DNA from 3 places in the Lysinibacillus sp. FSL R5-0849 genome. Region 2 is predicted to be linked to each of the others. Evidence: riboswitches for the same ligand, from Rfam matches in the RefSeq annotation. Region 2 holds a riboswitch; each other region holds the start of a gene.

Region 1 (4,209 bases), 1.9 Mb from region 2:
TACCCATTCCCAAAAGAGCAAGTTGCTGGTATTATTGCTAAGTATCCTAATGCAAAAGAAATCGTATGGGTACAAGAAGAACCTAAAAACCAAGGCTCATGGAATTATGCACTAGAAACATTATATGAACTTGCAGAAGGTAAAAAGCTTCGCTATGTAGGTCGTCCTGCAATGAGCTCAACTTCTGAAGGGGATGCAGATTCTCATAAAGCAGCTCAATCATCACTTATTGAAGAAGCAGTTGCTGAGCCAGTAAAGGTTAAATAATAACATATAAATATTGATAGCTGGGCTACTTGCCCATAAGCAGTAGCCCTTTTATGTGCGTCATGCACGTTAATCAAAGGAGGAAATGAAAGTGGCTGAAATTAAAGTCCCTGAATTAGCAGAATCGATTACAGAAGGTAGTATCGCACAGTGGGTAAAAAAAGTGGGCGATCGCGTTGAAAAAGGTGAATTCATCGTTGAACTTGAAACAGATAAAGTAAACGCTGAAATCATTTCTGAAGAAGCAGGTGTATTAACACAAATTTTAGCTGAAGAAGGCGATACTGTACTAGTTGGTCAAGTTATTGCTATCGTAGAAGCAGGCGAAGGCGCAGCAGCTGCACCAGCAACGGCGGCTCCAGCTGAAGCAGCTCCAGCTCCAGCAGCGCCACAAGCGGCTCCTACAGCACCAGTTGCAGCAGCTCCTGTAGTAGAAGAAACTTCTGGTGAGCGTGTTATCGCATCTCCAGCGGCACGTCGACTTGCACGTGAAAAAGGCATCGACCTTGCAGCGGTATCTCCAGTAGATCCACAAGGCCGTGTTCGTGTACAAGATGTGTCAGCACATGGTACAGCACCAGCAGTACCAGCACCAGCACCAGTAGCAACTACAGGTGGCCCAGTTGTATTCACACCAGCTGCTAATTCTGACCGTGTAACAATTGAAAAAATGAGCCGTCGTCGTCAAACAATTGCAAAACGTTTATTAGAAGTTAAACAATCAACAGCAATGTTAACAACATTCAACGAAATTGACATGACAAACATCATGGCACTTCGTAAACGTAAACAAGAAGAGTTTGTTAAAGCAAACGACATCAAACTTGGTTTCATGTCATTCTTCACAAAAGCTGTTGTTGCAGCACTGAAAAAATACCCATACGTAAACGCTCAAATCGTTGGCGATGAATTACATTTAAATAACTTCTTTGATATCGGTATTGCAGTATCAACTGAAGAAGGTTTAGTAGTACCAGTTGTACGCGATGCAAACAGCAAAAACTTCGCAGAAATCGAAAAAGATATCGCTAGCTTAGCGACTAAAGCTCGTGAGAAAAAACTAGGCTTAAATGACATGGCTGGTGGATCATTCACAATCACAAACGGTGGTGTATTCGGTTCATTAATGTCAACACCAATTATGAACGGTACTCAAGCTGGTATTTTAGGTATGCACTCAATTGTTAACCGTCCAGTTGCAGTAAATGGTGAAGTTCAAATCCGTCCAATGATGTACGTAGCACTTTCTTATGATCACCGTATCATCGATGGAAAAGATTCTGTAGGATTCTTAAAAACAGTTAAAGAATTAATCGAAAATCCTGAAGATTTATTATTAAATTCATAAATCCTTTAAACCCTGTAAACTTTGTTTTACAGGGTTTTTTTCTTGGTTTTCTGTATCACTAAAGTCTTTAGTGATTTTGAAAATACGAAACTATTTTCTTAGTATAAAAACCATTGATAGTAAAAATTTGTGGTTTTCCGGCGGATATATTGACAAAAATACATAGATTAACAATGGATAGGTCAAGCATAATACCCTAATATTGTCATTAGTCAGAAAAATGCTAAAACTCTCTTGACGTACATACTAGTTTTATAGTAGTATCTAAATATCAATTAAATAAACAAACCTCACTAACCTATAACAGTGAGGTAGAGGCGCGGTATTTATTAGTTCATTGTTGAGTACAAGCAAACAAAGACGCAATGAAGAAGGAAATATCGCCGAAGTATAAAAGGAGCTCGTACTTTTATGCTGGGTCTGCAGTGAATAAGTGCAGGACTGTCCTAGTGAATTCAATTCCAGGTTTACTAGGTTGTGCTATCTCGGAAACATGGAATTATAGTGAGGATTTGGGCAACTGTCATAAAAGGTAAGACCTAAGTTCACAAAACTTAGGTCTTTTTTCGTACAGTTGTCTTATTTTTTTACAGAAAAGGGGAGTTTTTCATGAAAAGAAAATGGCTGTTAGTAATGATCTCTATCATGACGGCAATTGTGCTAGCTGCATGTGGCACTAGCGACAAAAAAGAAGGCAGTTCAGGAGAAGCTGGCGCAGATAAGGAAGACGGCGGCGGTGAATTCCGAATTGGAATGGAGGCTGGCTACCCACCATTCAACTGGACACAGCAAAATGATGCAAATGGTGCGGTGAAAATTGCAGATAATGCAGAATATGCAGGCGGCTATGATGTACAAATGGCGAAAAAAATCGCTGAAGGCTTAGGCAAAGAATTAGTGATCGTTAAAATGGAATGGGACGGCTTAGTACCAGCGCTACAATCAAATAAAATTGATGCAATTATCGCAGGCATGTCGCCAACAGAAGAACGTAAGAAAACAATTGATTTTACAGAAAACTACTATACTTCTGATTTTGTTATGGTTATTAAAAAAGGCAGCAAATATGAAGGGGTCAAATCCATTCAAGATTTCTCTGGAGCAAAAATTACATCACAACTTAATACATCCAACTACAATGTGATAGACCAAATCAAAGATGTTAATAAACAAACAGCAATGGAAAGCTTCCCAGCTATGCGTGTAGCTTTAGAGGCAGGCAAAATTGATGGCTATGTTGCAGAACGTCCAGAAGGTATTTCCGCAGCTGCTGCCAACGATAAATTCACATACGTAGCATTTGAAGAGGGCTTCGATACAGATCTTTCAAATACGTCAATTGCTGTAGGCTTACGTAAAGAAGATGCGAATCTTGATAAAATCAATGAAATTCTAAAAGGAATTTCTGAAGATGATCGCCAAGCGATTATGGAAGAAGCTATTTCTCAGCAACCAGCAGCACAATAAAAAAATGGCACGGACTATTGACTAGTCCGTGCACTATCATTTCATCATTATTAAAATGAGAACCTCTCTACATAATGATAATGTCCTAGCGAAATAAAACATAGACTAGTAGAAAGAGCTAGGGCACGAAAAAGATAGCAAGCAACATGACATTGTTAGGAGGAACATCATGAGTCTTGAATGGATACTTTCAATTATTGAAAACAACTGGCAAATGTTTTTACGAGGTGCGTATTATACGTTACTAATTTCGACTATAAGTACAATTATTGGTGCATTTATCGGATTTTTCATCGGAATTATGCATACGATTCCAGTTCGTAAAAAAGGTGTGAAATTTTATGGCTTAAAGCTTATTAATTTTATACTCACATGCTATGTTGAATTTTTCCGTGGTACACCAATGATTGTACAGGCTATGGTTGTCTACTATGGATTAGATATTGCATTTGGCATAGACATGCACTTTATTACAGCAGGGATTTTAGTCGTTTCTCTTAATACAGGTGCCTATATGGCAGAAATTGTTCGCGGTGGTATTGTATCAATTGATAATGGTCAATATGAGGCAGCATCGGCTATCGGTATGAATCACTTCCAGATCATGCTTCACGTAGTTTTACCACAAGTAGCGCGTAACGTACTACCTGCGACAGGCAACCAATTAATTATGAATATTAAAGATACAGCCGTATTAAACGTTATTGGAGTAACAGAATTATTCTTCCAAACAAAATCAATCTCTGGTAACAACTTCCGTTATTTTGAATCATTCTTTGTAGCTTGTATTCTTTACTTCATCATGACATTTACTGCATCACGTATTCTGCTATATGTTGAAAAACGATTAGATGGACCAGATGCTTATCAAAAAGAACAAAAAGAAGCAATTTAGGGGGACGCACAAATGGCAGTCATTAAAATTGAGCATTTAAGTAAATCATTTGGACGTAACCAAGTGTTAAAGGATGTTAATTTTCAAGTGGAAAAAGGGGAAGTCGTTTGTTTAATTGGTTCCTCTGGTTCTGGTAAATCCACTTTACTTCGTTGTATTAATTTATTAGAAACACCAAGTGGTGGGCAAATTATTTATCAAGGGGAGGACATCCTAGACGAAAAACACAATA
Region 2 (4,209 bases):
CCTCTTCACCATTATTGGCAGTGGTGACTTCGAAGCCTTCCAATAATAAAAAATTCGCTACCATTTCGCGAATAGCCTCATCATCTTCCACTAGTAAAATATGTTTTTGCATTTTCATGCACCTCTCTCTACTAGAAAGTCAAAAATCACACTTCCATATCTATAGTATACTACCATATATATGATATTAATTTAGTAATAATTTTAAAGGTCTCTATATAAAAAAAGCTGTTCCATCAACCATTATACAGCGGTTTATAGAACAGCTCTTCTATTTAATTTTCCACTTTTAAATCACAATCTTTAAGAGGAAGCATTTTTGTTTTATGTTTAATTTTGTACCCTAGCCATAGCAATAGGAACAGTGGAATACCAATATAGGAAACAAGGATACCATACCAATCGATTGTACCTCCGATAAACGCTGTGTAATTCTGTCCAATTACAACAATCATACAAATAGTAAAGGCGAATAGTGGACCGAATGGGTATAGCTTTGCTTTATACGGTAATAGCTTTGGATCTAAGCCCTGTGCCTCGAAAGCACGACGGAAACGATAATGACTAAATGCAATACCTAGCCAAGCAATAAAACCTGACATCCCAGAGGCATTTAATAGCCAGATATAAACAACCCCATCACCAAAGAATGATGCTAAAAACGCTACACAGCCTACAGCTAATGTTGCGATCAATGCATAAATCGGAATACCTCGACGACTTAGCTTTGCAAAGAATTTAGGAGCATGACCATCCACTGCTAATTGCCATAGCATACGTGAAGATGCATACAGTCCAGAATTACCTGCTGATAGCATAGCCGTTAAAATAATGGCATTCATTAAGGAGGCAGCAAAAGCAATACCTAAACGATCAAACACGAGAGTAAATGGAGATACAGCGATATCCTCCGATAATAAGCGTTCATCTGTGAATGGAATTAACATCCCTATAGCAGCAATAGCTAAAATATAAAATAAAATAATACGCCAAAACACCGATTTTACTGCCTTCGGTATATTTTTTCCAGGATCATCTGTTTCCCCTGCTGTTACCCCAAGTAGCTCTGTTCCTTGGAATGAAAATCCTGCTGCAAGGAAAATACCAAATGTAGCAAGGAAGCCACCATGGAATGGTCCATCACTAATAAAGAAATTTGTAAAACCTACAGGTGCCTGTCCACCTAAAATACCAAAAATCATTAATATGCTAATAATAATAAATACAATGACCGTAGCCACTTTAATCATCGCAAACCAATATTCACTTTCACCATAGCTCTTTACAGACAATAAATTAAATGTCAGTACAATTACAATAAATAATACTGTCCAAAGTGCTGATGAGCTATCTGGGAACCAATATTTCATAATTAATGACACTGCCGCAATTTCGGCTGCAATCGTAATTGCCCAGTTATACCAATAGTTCCAGCCTAGTGCAAAGCCTAGAGCGGGATCTACAAATTTTGTCGCATACGTACTAAAAGAACCCGAGGATGGCATATAGGCAGCCATTTCCCCTAAACTTGTCATTAAAAAATATACCATAATACCGATTAAGGCATAGGCAAGCAATGCGCCTCCCGGTCCTGCTTGTGCAATGGCACCACCACTGGCTAAAAATAGCCCTGTACCAATTGTACCGCCTAAAGAAATCATTGTGATATGACGGCTTTTTAATTCTTTTTTCAGCTTCGGTGCATTATGGCCGAGCTGATTTACTTTTATTTCACTCACGATATAGCTTCCTTCCTATTTATGAGGCAAAAAAATGCCATCACATGAACAATGTGATGGCTAAGTTAATCCTCAGTTTTTCCTAAACGATAGCTCAACACGTTGTACAAACGTGACAGTTCTGTTCCTTTCGGAGACAGCCCCAGCATGAGGTTTTCAAGTCCCCTCACACTTCGGCAATATTTCCTTTCAGCTAATCTCTTCAATGCTTGTCATTTCAATAAGCTTACTTATAAATATCGCGACCTCTACCTCATTACAAACATGAGGCATATAATTATTAAATTTATGATATTTACTATACTAACATAAGACCTAAGACATTTCAATATAACCATTAATGTTTTGTATTTTGTGAATTTTCCACTATTTTTAATAGTGTAATAAAGTGTTATAGTAGTTCAATTAGAATGGTAATAACGGGGGGAATAATTTTGACTTTACATGATCATTCCGCCAGCTACACGAATAGAAAAATTAGCTGGAAGGGAACAACCTTATTATTAGTTTTTGGAATAATATTTATAGCGTCTACATTACGAATGCCACTAACTGTTGTGGGTCCAATTGTATCCTTTATCCGTGACGATCTTGGTATTTCCAATGTTCTAGCCGGTTTTTTGACAACTATTCCATTGCTTGCTTTTGCCACTATATCACCATTCGCACCAGTTGTAGCACGAAAACTTGGGCTTGAGCTAACCTTATTTTTATCCACGATTTTATTGGCCTTAGGAATTGTACTACGCTCCCTCGGTACAACAGGGTTACTTGTATTTGGCACAGTGCTCATTGGCGTAGCCATATCATTTGGAAATGTGTTGATTCCAGGTTTATTAAAATTAAAATTTCCATACCATGTAGGGTTACTAATGGCATTTTTTACTATGTCGATGAACTTAACGGCTGGACTTGGAGCAGGTATTAGTTATCCAATAGCTAATTCTTCACTAGGTTGGCAGGGAGCATTGGCTGTGGCGCTTATATTAGTCGTATTAACGATTTTAATTTGGATACCTCAATTGAAATTGAATAAGCCAGAACCAGCTACTACGGCCAAAAAAACAGGTAAACCCCTTTGGAAATCACCTGTTACATGGGCAGTAACAGGTGCAATGGGCTTACAATCTTTATTATTTTATACGACAGCAGCTTGGATTCCTGAAATTTATATTGCGCAGGGATTGGCTCCTGATAAAGCTGGTTGGATGTTTTCCATTATGCAATTCTCACAAGTCCCCATGGCATTGGCTGTCCCCATTATTGCTGGTAAAATGACTTCACAAAGACCACTTGTCCTTATGTTTACATCGTTCTATTTAGTAGGATTTGTCGGCGTTGTAATGGAATGGACAACGTTGGGGATATTATGGATGATCCTTCTAGGTTTAGCAGGTGGAGCTTCATTCGCATTAGCAATGATGTTCTTTACACTTCGCACACGTACAGCATTTGAAGCCGCTGATCTATCAGGGTTTGCACAATCATTGGGCTATTTATTCGCTGCCATTGGGCCGATTCTTTTCGGATACCTCCATGATTTATTTGGTGGTTGGAATATTGCCGGCTGGCTCTTTGTTGTTGTTGCTATGACACTCTTCTTATGTTCCATGCGAGCCTCTAAAGATGAATATGTCCATTAAATTTAAGCAGTTGGGGAAGTGATCTGACCCCATCTGCTTTTTGTCTATATCCATTTCTTTTTTTGATGTTTTAGTAAGGCTAGCAGTTCCTCAAGTTCCTCTGTTGTGCTCTTGGTATGTGCCTTAATAGCAGTAAAAACAGGGATTGCCTCTTGAAGGAGTAAAAAACTAAAATAATAATAGCCTAAAAAAGCTTCTGGTTCATAGCCTCTAGGTGTATCTTCCTCCCATTCCAGCTCATCATCCTCTTCATTTTCCACCCATAAATATTTCGTATCCAAAAGCTCTTGCATCGTTGAAACGTTATGTGTTGAATCTTGATAATCCTCAGTTATTGCATGAGCCACAGCTAAATAAAGCTCTATTTCTGCTAAGGAGACTTCCTTCACATTTTTACTTGAAAGCTTTTTTAAAAGAATAAGCAAAACCCATGGCGTCACCTGCCAAAGTGTTCCTTGATGTTCGATTAGTTCAGTCAGCTCTTGATATTGTTCCTGTTCAATTAGGCGAGGAATGTCTGTTCCTCTGCCATAAGGTGTCGTCAATTGTTGCCAAGGGATATTCGAAATATTTTGGTTCAACATCTTGAATTGCCTCTCTCCTAAAAAGGTACTTAGGAGCTGTTCGTTTATGAACAACTCCTTTAAAGTTAATAACATGGTTTCTGATAAAAATAATTGGGCGTATGGTAGGTATTTACATAAGGCTTATGGAATATATGAGTGGTCGCAGGGGAAAGTGGTGGGATTAACCATGTCCAGTTACCCGTAACTTCTCGCCCTGCTGATTCCTCAGCTTCCTCAAATAATTTAAACTGCTGAGCAGCA
Region 3 (4,209 bases), 1.5 Mb from region 2:
AAAATGCTTGCGGCTGCCGAAAACTTAGAGTTTGAACGAGCTAAGGAGTTTCGTGATCAAATCGCCCATATTGATACAGTTATGCAGAAGCAAAAAATAGTATCAAGTGACACTACTAACCGTGATATCTTTGGCTATGCTGTGGAAAAAGGATGGATGTGTGTTCAGGTTTTCTTCGTTCGGCAAGGTAAACTGATCGAGCGAGATGTTTCTATTTTCCCGATCTATCAAGACGCAGAGGAAGAGTTCCTAACATTTGTGGGACGGTTTTATGAAAAACCAGAACATATTAAGCCAAAAGAAGTTTTTATTCCACAAGCAATTGATGGTGCCATTTTAACGGAATTGTTAGGTATCAAAGTTCTTACGCCAAAACGAGGTCAAAAAAAGGAGTTGGTAGATTTAGCGACGAAAAATGCTGAAATTGCAGTGTCCGCTAAATTCCAACTTATTGAACGACAGGAAGAACGTACTATTGGTGCATGCGAGGCACTTGGTGATGCAATGGGCATAACGACACCATTACGAATTGAAGCTTTTGATAATAGTCATATGCATGGAACAGACGCCGTATCTGCAATGGTTGTTTTTATTGATGGCAAACCCGCCAAAAAGGAATATCGCAAATATAAAACCCGTACAGCAGCCAAGCATGATGATTATGGTGCTATGCAAGAGGTAATCCGTCGACGCTATATTCGTGTTTTGAAGGAAGGTCTTCCATTACCAGATTTAGTGCTAATTGATGGTGGTAAAGGTCAAATGGAAGTTGCGCGTGAAGTATTAGAGGATGAATTAGGACTAGTTATACCTATTGCTGGTTTAGCAAAGGATGACAAGCATAATACATCCCAGCTATTGTTTGGTGATCCGCCAGAGGTCATTGCCTTAAAACGTACAAGTGACGGTTTTTATTTATTACAACGAATACAAGATGAAGTCCATCGTTTTGCGATTACCTTCTTGCGTCAACAGCATGAAAAGCATGCTATACAGTCTGTTCTGGATCAAATCGAAGGTGTCGGTCCAAAACGAAAACAGCAGTTACTGAAACACTTTGGTTCCGTGAAGAAAATACGGGAGGCTAGTGAGCTAGCTTTACAGGAAGCTGGGATGCCAGCTAATTTAGCAAATCATATTTATGCCTATTTTCAGCAGGAGACATTGTCAAAGGAATAGACATATGCTAAGGTTGTAAATAACATTATGATCCAATGTTATTAGCCCACTTGCTATATGAGGGCGGAAAAATTTAATATAATCACTTTTAAGGTGATGATAGAGGTGCAAGATTCAAAAGTAGCGCAAAAGAGGATGAACAAATCCTAAGACATTGCGTGAAAGGGGACCTTGCCGAAGTACAGCATTGTTGTTTCCGCTGTTGTACTGGTTTTGCATTTAAAAAATGTAAGACTGTCGATTCTAAACGTTTCGGAGAGCTATCACACATGCGCAAGTTTCGTTATTGTACATGTTATAGGCAGCTTTCACGTTTTGTGAAGGCTGCCTTTTTAGTTTTCTAGAGGCTGTTTTACACCTCATTTTAGGTGAATTACATGACTGGAAAGGAGAACAAAAGAAATGTCTAGAATAGTAATGAAATTTGGAGGGGCTGCTTTAGCATCGCCCGAACAAATTCAAGAGGCTGCACGAAAAGCAATTGCTGAAAGAGATAGAGGATTCGATGTGGTAGTAGTAGTTGGTGCGATGAGACAAACGATACAGGATGTGAAAATGAGCGTACTTCATTTCACGGATGATGTGTCAAAACGTGAATTAGATGCAGTTGTATCTTCATGCTCTCAGTTATCAAGCTCCGTATTTGCCATTGCAATACAAGAAGCTGGCTATAATGCGGTGTCACTAACAGGCTGGCAGGCTGGCATTTCCACGGATCATATGCATAGTCATGCAAGGATCAATCATATCGATGTTAGCCGTATTGATGAACATTTGCTGCAAGGACAAATCGTCGTTATTGCTGGAGATCAAGGCATTGACAATGACCAAAATATAACAACGCTTGGGAAAGGTGGAACCGAAACGACAGCCGTTGCACTTGCTGTTGCATTAGATGCTGATCGGACAGACATTTACACGAATGTTGATGGTGTGTATACAGCAGATCCACGCTTTGTTGTAAAGGCACAAAAACTACAGGAAATTTCCTATGATGAAATGTTAGAGATAGCACATTTAGGATCACACATCATTCATCCACGTGCAGTGGAGTTAGCTAAAAAGTTCCAAATGCCAGTGATCATACGCTCTAGTTTAGTGGAGTCAGTAGGTACTTTATTGAAGGAGGAAGTAGAGATGGAGAAAAATTTAGTAGTGCGTGGTGTTGCCTTTGAATCAGATGTTATTCGTTTAACAATTGGGTATGATGCTTATTCACATGCTTCATTAGCGGATATATTTTCAACTCTTGCTGAAAATCGCATCAACGTGGATATCATTGTTCAAGCAATCATTGATGGATTAAAACCAACTGTGTCCTTTTCGATTTTGAAAGAAGAATTTGCAGAAGCTTTACGTGTTTTAGAGGATAGTAAAGTATCACTTGGCTTTAGCTTTGCTGATTTCGAAATTGGATTGGCGAAAGTTTCGATAGTTGGCTCCGGTATGGTTTCGAATCCAGGTGTCGCTGCTCGCATGTTCGATCGTTTACGTCGTGAGAATATCCCTGTGAAGATGGTGAGCACCTCAGAAATTAAAGTGTCTGTTGTAGTACCACAGGATGAAATGATTCGTGCAGCAAATGCATTGCATGATGAATTTAATTTAGAGCAGGCTCTTTACATATAATAATAGAAGAAACAGCATTTTCTGTAATTGCCCGAAATAAAAGGAAGGATTGTCATCCCGTTTATTGAATGGGGAGACAATCCTTTTTTGTTACTCTGTTGGAATCGTATGCATAATTCGTTCCTTCACGTCCCATTTGACTGTAAACATAACGTAATGTTGCTTTTCACGTTTTTCATCATAACATTCTGTTAAATAGCCTTTAGCTAGCTGAATCTGTTCAGCTATAAATCCTGCTTCAAGTCTGAAGCTGCGTTGTTTGATTTGCAAGATTTCAGGGTCGTTTGTCAACTGGAAAATACGTCCGTCCTTCGATTCTTTCATTAGCTCTAATGTACCCCAACAGGCATCTGCGAAAAATGCGATTAGTTCGTCTTGACTTTTACATGGAAACTTGCGCGCAAGCTCTTTACCTGCCCAATAAAGGACATCATCCTCATGTTTACCGAGTATAGAAGATAGAATATGATCGCGAATGATCTCATAACCAAAGGATGAGATTGTAGGAGATGGAGTGTTTAACATTGTTATCCTTCTTTCTTAGAATTTTCTTATAATTTAACGTTAATAAAGTAATGGTAGATTTTTCGAGAAAAAACGACGCATTATGCACTAGATTAGTTCTTTAATAAGCTCTATGAAAAACTCCGAGTTGCCTTGACGCTCGTAGCTCTTGAGAGTACAATAAACATGTCATAATATTGTACCATGATGAAATACACAGTCAATGAAGTATCATTTACAAAATGATGACTTCTTTTGTTGTGCTATTTTAAGTACTAAGGGGGGTAACAGTCTTGTCGAAAGATCGAGAGTTTTTATGGCGTCGCTTACATTCTCTACTTGGGATCATTCCAGTAGGTCTGTTTTTAACGATGCACCTGTTCATTAACTTTACAGCAACAGGCGGGGCAGATAGTTATAACGATGCTACCGCAGTAATGGAAAAGATTCCATTCCTTATCCTAGTTGAATGGATTGTCATCTATATTCCATTGATGTTCCATGCATTTTATGGAGTGTTCATTGCATTCACTGCTTCACCAAACACAGGACGTTTCAGCACATACCGTAACTGGATGTTCTCATTACAACGTTTCACTGGTGTATTCCTAGTGATTTTCATTGCATGGCATATTTTCCAAACTCGTATTCAAAAAGCACTTGGAACACACGTTGATTACGACATGATGGCGAATATTGTTGCTAATCCATTCATGCTTGGGTTCTACATTGTTGGTATTTTATCAGCAACTTTCCACTTATCTAACGGTTTATGGGCATTCCTAGTAAGCTGGGGTATTGTACAATCTCCTCAGTCTCAAAAGATTGCTACTTACGTAACAAACATCATTTTCGTAATTCTAAGTGTAGTTGGTGTGGCTGCTATTTTAGCTTTCG

Evidence for each region. A riboswitch is a leader RNA that binds a small molecule or an ion and turns the genes downstream of it on or off. The one in region 2 is predicted to bind lysine.
Region 1: it holds a riboswitch for lysine, as region 2 does, so the genes downstream of both, MKY80_RS10845 (transporter substrate-binding domain-containing protein) here and MKY80_RS01295 (amino acid permease) in region 2, are expected to answer to the same signal.
Region 3: it holds a riboswitch for lysine, as region 2 does, so the genes downstream of both, MKY80_RS16750 (aspartate kinase) here and MKY80_RS01295 (amino acid permease) in region 2, are expected to answer to the same signal.

What each region holds. Positions count from the first base shown of each region.
Region 1 is NZ_CP152004.1:2,207,911-2,212,119, forward strand. Features, by position in the region: gene MKY80_RS10835 (2-oxoglutarate dehydrogenase E1 component) at 1-267, shown strand, start outside; gene odhB (2-oxoglutarate dehydrogenase complex dihydrolipoyllysine-residue succinyltransferase) at 359-1,615, shown strand; lysine riboswitch at 1,920-2,106, shown strand; gene MKY80_RS10845 (transporter substrate-binding domain-containing protein) at 2,225-3,082, shown strand; gene MKY80_RS10850 (amino acid ABC transporter permease) at 3,252-3,977, shown strand; gene MKY80_RS10855 (amino acid ABC transporter ATP-binding protein) at 3,990-4,209, shown strand, end outside.
Region 2 is NZ_CP152004.1:263,778-267,986, reverse strand. Features, by position in the region: gene MKY80_RS01300 (response regulator transcription factor) at 1-112, opposite strand, end outside; gene MKY80_RS01295 (amino acid permease) at 276-1,739, opposite strand; lysine riboswitch at 1,822-1,998, opposite strand; gene MKY80_RS01290 (MFS transporter) at 2,150-3,382, shown strand; gene MKY80_RS01285 (hypothetical protein) at 3,427-3,966, opposite strand; gene MKY80_RS01280 (nitric oxide synthase oxygenase) at 4,032-4,209, opposite strand, start outside.
Region 3 is NZ_CP152004.1:3,403,764-3,407,972, reverse strand. Features, by position in the region: gene uvrC (excinuclease ABC subunit UvrC) at 1-1,179, shown strand, start outside; lysine riboswitch at 1,272-1,450, shown strand; gene MKY80_RS16750 (aspartate kinase) at 1,582-2,808, shown strand; gene MKY80_RS16745 (YslB family protein) at 2,899-3,333, opposite strand; gene MKY80_RS16740 (succinate dehydrogenase cytochrome b558 subunit) at 3,606-4,209, shown strand, end outside.